DNA from 3 places in the Pseudomonas pichavaramensis genome. Region 3 is predicted to be linked to each of the others. Evidence: riboswitches for the same ligand, from Rfam matches in the RefSeq annotation. Region 3 holds a riboswitch; each other region holds the start of a gene.

Region 1 (3,269 bases), on a different contig from region 3:
AACGTGTTCGGCCAGTGGCTGTGCGACATGGCCGCGACCGATAACCGCCTGGTCGGCATTACCCCGGCGATGAAGGAAGGCTCCGACCTGGTGGCCTTCAGCGAGCGTTTCCCCGAGCGCTATTTCGACGTGGCGATCGCCGAGCAGCATGCCGTGACCCTGGCGGCCGGCATGGCCTGCGAGGGCGCCAAGCCGGTGGTGGCGATCTACTCCACCTTCCTCCAGCGCGCCTACGACCAGCTGATCCATGACGTGGCCGTGCAGCACCTCGACGTGCTGTTCGCCATCGACCGCGCCGGCCTGGTCGGCGAGGACGGTCCGACCCACGCCGGCAGCTTCGACCTGTCCTACCTGCGCTGCATCCCCGGCATGCTGGTGATGACACCGAGCGACGAGAACGAGATGCGCCGCATGCTCACCACCGGCCATCTGTTCGACGGCCCGGCAGCCGTGCGCTACCCGCGCGGTACCGGCCCCAACGCGCCGCTCGACGCGGGCCTGGAACCGCTGGAAATCGGCAAGGCGCTGGTTCGCCGCCAAGGCAAGCACGTTGCCCTGCTGGCCTTCGGCGTACAGCTGGCCGAAGCCCTGCGGGTTGGCGAGACGCTGGACGCCACCGTGGTCGACATGCGCTTCGTCAAACCCCTGGACGAAGCCCTGCTACGTGAACTGGCGAGCAGCCACGAGCTGCTGGTGAGCATTGAAGAAAACAGCATCATGGGTGGCGCCGGCAGCGCGGTCAGCGAATTCTTCGCCGTCGAGAACCGCCTGGTGCCGATGCTGCACCTCGGCCTGCCGGACTACTACGTCGAACATGCCAAGCCCAGCCAGATGCTCGCCGAGTGCGGCCTGGACGAAGCCGGCATCGAACGCGCGGTACGCGAGCGCCTGAACTCGCTCTGAGCATGAGCCCCGCTCATCGCCGAATGAGCCGGGCTTGCTTGTCATGCACCTGCGCGCGCACTAAGGTGCGCGCACTTCATGTTCCGCCAGGGTGCGCTGCGCAAGCGGCGTCAGCAAGCCGTTGAAAACGTAGGCGAGGCAGGCAAGACAAGGCAAGAACGGCCGAAAAAGCGGAGTTTACGAGTTGTAAATGAGCATTTTGAGGGCGTTCTTAACGCAGTATTGCCAACGCAGGTAGTTTTCAACGGTCTGCTGAACGGGAAGTCGGTGCGCACTCCATGAGCAACCCCGACGCTGCCCCCGCAACGGTAATCGACTGCACGCACTGAGCGTGTACCGCGTCCAACAGCCACTGGGTCATGCCTGGGAAGGCGGATGCGGGTCGAGAGCCCGGAGACCGGCCAAGGCGGTGCGACTGGTGTTGCGGAGGGCAGCACGGTCAAGCGCTGCCCTGTCTGCGCTTGCGCCTGCCCTCCTCGAAAGTCTGCCGACCTTTGAGGAAAGATAATGAAACTGTCTCGTCTGGCTCTGGCCATCGCCCTGACACCAAGCCTGGCTCTGGCCGAAACACCGTCTCGCGACGACGCCCTGAAACTCGACGATACGTTGATAACCGTCAACCGCGATGTCCAGAAACGAAGCGAAAGCAGCGCAGCGGTCAGCGTCTTTACCCGTGCCGATATCGAGCGCCTGCGCCCAGCCAGCGTCAATGAATTGCTCGCCCGGGTTCCCGGGGTACAGGTGATACAAAACGGCGGCCGTGGCAGCAATACCAGCCTGTTCATTCGCGGAACCAACAATGCGCAGAGCTTGGTGCTGATCGATGGTCAACGTACAGGCTCTGTCTCCTCCGGCGGCGCCAGCCTGCAGTATCTGAACGTCGAGCAGATTGAACGTATAGAAGTGCTGCGCGGCTCCCGCTCCGCACTCTATGGCGCCGATGCCATCGGTGGCGTGGTGCAGATATTCACTCGTCGAGATCAGGGTGAAGGCATTCATCCCTACCTGCGCATCGCCGGCGGCAGCCAGGGAACCTGGGAACGCAGCCTCGGCGTATCCGGTGGCGACCAGCAGACACGCTACAGCCTCAACACCAGCCTGGAAGAAACCGCCGGCATCGATCGCACCGGCCCCTCCTGGGCATCCGATGCCGATCACGACGCCTATCGCAATCGCGCCTTCAGCCTCAACTTCAGCCACCGCTTCAATGACGATCTGCAGATTGGCCTCAGCGCACTCGACCAGAGGGGTAAGAGTGAGTACGACAACCCCTATGGCCGCTGGGATGACAGCACCTTTACCAGCTTCCCGGCCAAGCCCTACAGCGATTACAGCCTCAACAGCCTATCGGCCTTCGTCGATGCCCGGCTCAACGAAATCTGGAACAGCCGCCTGGAAATCGGCCACGGCGAGGACAAACTGGAAGATCGCGACAAGCTGTTCGCCGGCACCGATGCATTCAACAGCTACCGCAACTCGGTCGCCTGGCTGAACAACCTCGACCTAGGGAATGGCCACGGCCTGCTGCTCGGCGCCGATTACCAGAAGGACAAGCTGCACAGCAGCACTGCCTACGACGAGGAAAGCCGCTGGAACCAGGCCGGCTTCATTCAGCACAGCTATCGCGGCGAGCACTTCAGTACCGAACTGGGCCTACGCCACGACAAGAACCAGCAATTTGGTAGCGAGAATACCTGGAACGCCGCTCTGAGCGCGCCGCTCGACACAACCAACGACGTGGTCCTGTCTTACGCCGAAGGCTTCCGCGTGCCCACTTTCAACGACCTCTACGGCCCTGCTTCCTGGGGCGCCAACCCGGATCTCGCCCCGGAAAAATCGAAGAGCTACGAGTTGCAATGGCGCAGCCAACTGGCCGAAAAGACGCGCCTCGAAGCCTCGATCTACCGCACCGATGTCCGCGACCTGATCGCCTACGTGTGGAACACGAGCACCTTCGTCGGTCGCAACTACAACGTCGACACGGCCCGCATCAATGGTTTCGAAGCCTCGTTGCAACATGAACTGCTTGGCTGGCAAGCCGCGCTGGGGCTGAGCCTGATCGATCCACGTGATCGCGACAGCGGCCATACCCTGCAACGTCGCGCCAAACGCACGCTGAACCTGGATATCGACCGTAAAATCGGTACTTTCGGCATTGGCGCCAGTTGGCAGTTGGTCAGCCGCAGCTTCGACGACCCCGCCAACAATCGTGAAATCGCCGGCTACGGCGTACTCGATCTGCGCGGCAGTTGGCAGGCCAATCAGGAGCTGGGCTTCGATATCAAACTCAACAATCTGCTGGACAAGGGCTACAGCCGCGTCCTCTATCAGAACGCCGAGGACTCCCGATACCATGGCTACCGTGA
Region 2 (3,269 bases), on a different contig from region 3:
GAATTGCCGCGCTCCACGCGCGAATTGATCAAACTGGATGCGCCCAAGGTCGCGCGGGCCGATCTGGAGCCGGGTGACCTGATTCTCTTCAATAATCGTGGGCGTGGGCGTGTCAGCCATGCTGGCATTTACCTGGGCGACGATCAGTTCATTCATTCCAGCAGCAGCCGCAGCGGCGGTGTGCGCATCGACAGCCTGGACGACAGTTACTGGAAGCGCAGCTACATGGAGGCCAAGCGTGTGCTGGCGCTGGCTCCTACAGACGATCAGGCTGCGAGCAGAATCCATCCCTGATGGCGTATGGCGTGGCCCTCGGGGTTGCGCCACTACTCTCCAGGCGGCACAGTAGAGCCCATTCAGGCTCAGGATCGCCTCGCTTATGCCCGTAACGACCCGTGTCGCCCTCGTTTCCCTCGCTCTGCTGCTGAGTGCCTGCAGCAGTAACGCTCCCGCTCCCAAGCCTGTTTATATACCGTCCACTGCGCCCTCTGCCTATCAGGGTGGTGCGGAGGATGTACTGTTTCGTGCGCTTGGTCTGGTTGGAACACCCTACCGTTATGGGGGCAATACCCCGGAAGGCGGTTTCGATTGCAGTGGTCTGATCGGCTACGTCTATCGCGACGCCGCTGGTATCAGCCTGCCGCGTTCGACTCGTGAGCTGAGCGCGATGCGCACGCCGGATGTTCGTCGCGATTCGCTGCAAAGTGGTGATCTGGTGTTCTTCGCCACCAACGGCGGGCGCTCGGTCAGTCATGCCGGCATCTATGTGGGCGAGGGGCGTTTCGTGCACGCGCCATCCAGCGGCGGAACCGTGCGCCTGGATAGTCTCGACAATGTCTATTGGCAACGTGTTTACCTCGATGCCAAGCGAGTGATTACGCCTGAGCTCGCGCGCAATCCCTGAGCCAGATAATGGTCGCGCCCATTCGCCTGCCGCCTCAGCCTGAGGTCTGCGAACTCTGCGCTCGCCCCGTGGCGTTGACGCGCCATCATCTGATACCCAAGGCGCTGCATGACAAGGTCTACGTGCAGAAGCGCTTCCCTCGACATGAGCGCATCACCGCCACGCTCTGGGTCTGCCGGGCCTGCCATAACCAGATCCATCGATTGTTCAGCGAGAAGGAGTTGGCGCTCACTTTCAACACTCGCGAGGCGTTGTTGAGTGATGAGCGGCTGCGAACCTTTGTCGAGTGGCTGTCGCGCAAGCCGCCGGGCTTCATGCCCAGGCATTGAGCGGGATCAGCGTTGACGTGCAGGGTGGCCAGCCTCTAATCTGCGCGCCTTGCTTCAGGTGCCCGAATCACTGCAAGCGGTGGTCGAAGGGTGAAACAGGGAAGCCGGTTCCCATTCCGGCGCTGCCCCCGCAACGGTAGGTGAGTCGAACGCCGCTCAAGGCCACTGTGCAATGCACGGGAAGGCGCGGCGCTGAACCTTTTGGTTCACTCACGAGCCCGGAGACCGGCCTGTCGCAGTTTTCACGGCATCGCGGAGGGCGTTGTCCGGCCAACGCTCCGGTTGTTCCGGGGCGTTCGTTTTTTTGTCTTCCGCATGCACGACCAGCTATTGGCGCCTGGATGAGGAGGGCAGAATCGTCTCTTCTCCTGGCTGCCGTTCACGCTGCCGCACGAGCAATGCGCGAGATTGCGGCCGAGGAGCAGAGCATGAGCGAGTCCGTTGACCGCGACGCGCGCCACAAGGCGCGCATGCAGCGCAAGAAAGCCCTGATCGACGAGAAGATCGCCCAGGCCCAGGATGAATACGGCTTGTTGCTGGTGCACAGCGGTAATGGCAAAGGCAAGAGCAGCAGTGCCTTCGGCATGGTTGCCCGGGCTCTTGGCCACGGCATCAAGGTCGGCGTGGTGCAATTCATCAAGGGCGCGGCCAGCACCGGAGAGGAAACCTTTTTCCGCCGTTTCCCCGAGGAAGTCAGCTACCACGTGATGGGCGAGGGCTTTACCTGGGAGACCCAGGATCGTCAGCGCGATATCGCCAAGGCGCAGCAAGCCTGGGACGTGGCCCGGCGCCTGTTGGCCGACGAGTCTGTCGGACTGGTGGTGCTGGATGAACTGAACATCGCCCTCAAACACGGCTATCTGGAACTGGCGACGGTGCTCGCCGATATCGAGGCCCGACCACTGCTGCAGCATGTGGTGGTGACAGGGCGAGGCGCTTTGCCGGAGATGATCGAGGCGGCCGACACGGTCACCGAGATGAACCTGGTCAAGCATGCCTTCAAGGCTGGGGTGAAGGCGCAAAAGGGCATCGAATTCTGATGAGCGCTCGCCAATGTCCGGCGTTATTGATCGCCGCGCCCGCTTCCGGCCAGGGCAAGACCACCGTCACCGCGGCATTGGCACGCCTGCACACGCGTCAGGGACGGCGCGTGCGCGTCTTCAAGTGCGGTCCGGATTTCCTCGACCCGATGATCCATACCCGTGCCAGTGGCGCACCGGTCTATCAGCTCGATCTGGCAATGGTAGGCGAGGCGGAAAGTCGTCGTCTGCTATGGCAGGCAGCCGGCGAGGCCGATCTGATCCTTATCGAAGGCGTGATGGGCCTGTTCGACGGCAAGCCCTCTGCGGCCGACCTGGCGCGCCACTTCGGCGTGCCGGTACTGGCTGTGATCGATGGTGCGGCCATGGCCCAGACCTTCGGCGCCCTGGCTCATGGCCTTGCCACTTTCCAGCCGGACCTGCCTTTCGCCGGCGTGCTTGGCAATCGTGTGGCCAGCACGCGGCATGGCGAGATTCTGCGCGATGCCCTGCCATCGACCATCCGCTGGTTCGGCGCGTTGCCACGCAGTGCGGCGGTAGAACTGCCCAGCCGTCATCTGGGCCTGGTGCAGGCGGCTGAGCTGGCCGATCTCGATGCCCGCCTGGATGCCGCCGCCGATGCCTTGGCCGCCAGCGCCGATGTCGATTTGCCGCCTGCAGTGAGCTTCGCCGCGCCGCCGATCGACGAACCAAAGGCGCTGCTGAGCGGCGTGCGCATCGGCGTGGCACGGGACGCAGCCTTTGCCTTCCTGTACCAGGCCAACCTCGACCTGTTGCAGGCTCTTGGTGCCGAGTTACGCTATTTCTCGCCGCTTGCCGACAGCGCCTTGCCCGAGGTGGACAGTCTCTACCTGCCGGGTGGTTACCCTGAGTTATACCTGTCCGAACTGGAGAGCAACCAGGCCATGGCGGCGGCGATTCGTGCCCATCATCAGGCCGGCAAGCCGCTGCTCGCCGAATGTGGCGGCATGCTCTACCTGCTCGACGAGCTGCGTG
Region 3 (3,269 bases):
TATTGATGATCAGCGCCGTGGCGGTTTCATCCAGCCAGTCCTGCACCTGAGCAAAACAGGCCGCCTCCTTGAGGCTGGCGACGGCGATCGGCAGCGGGTTGAGGCCCTGCTGTTGCAGGTGAGCACAGAAGGCATCGACAAAGGCGGTGTTCGCCGATTGCACATGGTTGCGGTAGAACAGCAGCGCTGCCACCGGCGCGCCGGCTTGCCACTGCGCCTGCCAGTCGCGCAGCGTGGCCGGGCTGTGCTGCGGGTGATAGAGGCCGACGCGCGGTAGCGGCTGCGGCTCGCCCCAGCTGTCGCCACGCCCCAGCCAGCGGCTGCCGATAAAGCGGAACAGCTGCCCGGCATTCTCCAACCCGCCCTGACGCAGGTACTGCCAGAGGCGATGGCTGTCTTCCTCGCTGGCGTTGCCCATGGCCATCAGCTGCGGGTCGGGCTGATCGTCGCCCGGCACCATGATCACCTGCGCGCCCAGCCCGGCCAGCTCGACCAGCCGCTCGATACCGTAGCGCCAGTAACTCACCCCGCCATGCACGGAGATGAGGATGACCTTGGCGTGCTGCAGCACCTGCTCGACGTAGAAGTCCACCGAGGCGTGGTTGCTCAGCTGCGCCGGGCTGGCCAGACGCAGGCTGGGGTAGTCGTCCGGCAACTGCCTGGCCGCCTCGGCCAGCAGCGACAGGTGCGAGTCGCCAGTGCAGAGAATGACCAGCTCGGCGGGCGTCTGGCCGAGATCGGCAATGCTGTCGGCCGGCAATTGAGCGCCGGGCTGGGTGCGTAATAAATGCATATTCGTTTTGTGGGAGGGGCTTTAGCCGCGACTATCAACAAACCCGCTCGCGGCTGAAGCCCCTCCCACAATCACTCAGGCCAGCGCCGCTTGCAGCTCGGCCTGAATCGCCTCGCGGTCGAGCTGCTGGCCGATCACTACCAGACGACTGATGCGCGGCTCGTCGGCCTGCCAGGCGCGGTCGAAGTGACGGTCGAAGCGCTGGCCTACACCCTGCACCAGCAGGCGCATGGGTTTGCCGGGAATCGCCGCGAAGCCTTTCACCCGGAGGATGCCGTACTTGGCCACCACCGCTTTCAGTGCAGCGAGCAGGCGCGCCTCCTCTGTTTCCGGTAGTTCCACGTGGAACGAGTCGAATTCCTCGTGATCGTGGTCTTCGTCTTCATCGTCGTGGTGAGTGCGGCGGCTGTCGATATGCAGCTCGGTTTCGCTGTTCAGGCCCAGCAGCACATCCAGCGGCAGCTCGCCGCCGTGCGCCTCGATCACCTTGACCGCCGGCGGCAGCTCCTCGGCGACTTCCGCGCGCACCGCCGCCAGGGCTTCGGTGTCGAGCAGGTCGGCCTTGTTGAGGATCACCAGGTCGGCGCTGGCCAGCTGGTCGGCGAACAGCTCGTGCAGCGGCGATTCATGGTCGAGGTTGGGGTCGAGCTTGCGCTGCTCGTCGACCTGATCAGGGAAGGCGGCGAAGGTGCCGGCAATCACCGCCGGGCTGTCGACCACGGTGATCACCGCGTCGACGGTGCAGGCGTTACGGATTTCCGGCCAGTTGAAGGCCTGTACCAACGGCTTGGGCAGCGCCAGGCCACTGGTCTCGATGAGGATGTGGTCGAGGTCGCCACGGCGCGCCACCAGCTCGCGCATCACCGGGAAGAACTCTTCCTGCACGGTGCAGCACAGGCAGCCGTTGGCCAGTTCGAAGACGCGGCCGTTGGCTTCTTCCTCACTGCAACCGATGGAGCACTGCTTGAGGATATCGCCGTCGATACCCAGCTCGCCGAACTCGTTGACGATCACCGCGATGCGGCGGCCGCCGGCATTGGCCAGCAGGTGACGCAGCAGGGTGGTTTTACCGGCACCGAGAAAACCGGTGATGATAGTGACAGGCAGTTTGGCGAGGGTTTGCATGAAAGGCCCCGTGGCGACGATGAGTTCGGCGAACGGGGCGCACGCAGACAGGCACGCCTGAGCGTGCTGGCCGCTGCGGAACACCCCGTCCGAGCAAATGGCGGTTGATCGAGGCAGGTCTCCTGGCTCAGGGTCTGCACTGATGTGCGCCCTTCACCTTCCCGCCATTGGCAGTGGTATATCGAAGGGTTTAAGACCGTTCACAGTTGCGGGGGCAGCCAGGGCATCGACCCTGTTCCCTCTTAGCTTGGCCGCAACCGGCGGCCAAGAACCTCGAAACGGTGAAGGCTACGCAGCCCGGCTGGGCCGGTCAATCGCGGTTGACCGCCGGCAAGGGGCCATGATGAGCTACTGCCCTGCCCCAGACGAATCTGCCTCATGATGCCCAGCCCCGCCGAGCACACCACACGCCCCGCCTGCGCCCTTGTCGCCGGCCTGGGTTGCCGCCGCGGCTGCAGCCTGGACGAGCTGCACAGCCTGCTCGAGCACAGCCTGCAGCAACAGGGGCAGACTGTGGATAACCTCGCGGCGCTGGCCAGCATCAGCCATAAACAGGAAGAAGCCGGCCTGCAGCAGCTCGCCGCGCGTCTTGGCTTGCCCATCACCTGGCTCAGTCCGGAGCAGTTGGCACCCTACCAGACGACGCCAGGCAGCGCGCTGACCCTGGCCGCCACCGGCAGCCCGGCCGTCGCCGAACCCTGCGCCTTGGCCCTGGCTGCGCGCCTGGGCAACAACGCCCGCCTGCTGGCCGACAGAACCCGTAGCGCCAGCGCCACCTGCGCGCTGGCGCAGTTTGACCGAGAACCCCGTGCATGACCGTTTACTTCATTGGCGCCGGCCCCGGCGACCCCGAGCTGATTACCGTCAAGGGCCAGCGCCTTATCCACAGCTGCCCGGTGATTCTCTACGCCGGCTCGCTGGTGCCCGAGGCCGTGCTGCAGGGCCACCGTGCCGAGCAGGTGGTCAACACCGCCGAGCTGAACCTGGGCGAGATCATCACACTGCTGCGCCAGGCCCATGAACGCGGCCAGGACGTGGCCCGCGTGCATTCCGGTGACCCCTCGCTGTATGGCGCCATCGGCGAGCAGATTCGCGAGCTGCGCGCGCTCGGCATTCCCTTCGAGATCATCCCCGGCGTCACCGCCACCGCCGCCTGCGCCGCGCTGCTGGAAGCCGAGCTGACCCTGCCCGGCATCGCCCAGACGGTGATCCTCACCCGCTACGGCACCACCTCGCCGATGCCCGAGGGTGAACAACTGCACGACCTGGCCCGCCACCGCGCGACCATGGCCATCCACCTCGGCGTACGCCAGTTGCGGGCCATCGTCAGCGAACTGCTGCCGCACTACGG

Evidence for each region. Region 3 has a riboswitch for cobalamin ahead of cobW (cobalamin biosynthesis protein CobW). Riboswitches for the same ligand answer to the same signal wherever they lie in the genome.
Region 1: it holds a riboswitch for cobalamin, as region 3 does, so the genes downstream of both, ACJRW5_RS16995 (TonB-dependent receptor domain-containing protein) here and cobW (cobalamin biosynthesis protein CobW) in region 3, are expected to answer to the same signal.
Region 2: it holds a riboswitch for cobalamin, as region 3 does, so the genes downstream of both, cobO (cob(I)yrinic acid a,c-diamide adenosyltransferase) here and cobW (cobalamin biosynthesis protein CobW) in region 3, are expected to answer to the same signal.

Annotation. Positions count from the first base shown of each region.
Region 1 is NZ_JBJKFJ010000010.1:47,092-50,360, reverse strand. Features, by position in the region: gene dxs (1-deoxy-D-xylulose-5-phosphate synthase) at 1-903, shown strand, start outside; cobalamin riboswitch at 1,115-1,323, shown strand; gene ACJRW5_RS16995 (TonB-dependent receptor domain-containing protein) at 1,411-3,269, shown strand, end outside.
Region 2 is NZ_JBJKFJ010000005.1:208,699-211,967, forward strand. Features, by position in the region: gene ACJRW5_RS10520 (C40 family peptidase) at 1-294, shown strand, start outside; gene ACJRW5_RS10525 (C40 family peptidase) at 380-904, shown strand; gene ACJRW5_RS10530 (hypothetical protein) at 913-1,233, shown strand; cobalamin riboswitch at 1,273-1,481, shown strand; gene cobO (cob(I)yrinic acid a,c-diamide adenosyltransferase) at 1,662-2,273, shown strand; gene ACJRW5_RS10540 (cobyrinic acid a,c-diamide synthase CobB) at 2,273-3,269, shown strand, end outside.
Region 3 is NZ_JBJKFJ010000011.1:18,011-21,279, reverse strand. Features, by position in the region: gene cobN (cobaltochelatase subunit CobN) at 1-793, opposite strand, end outside; gene cobW (cobalamin biosynthesis protein CobW) at 869-1,918, opposite strand; cobalamin riboswitch at 2,014-2,209, opposite strand; gene ACJRW5_RS17815 (cobalamin biosynthesis protein) at 2,297-2,734, shown strand; gene cobM (precorrin-4 C(11)-methyltransferase) at 2,731-3,269, shown strand, end outside.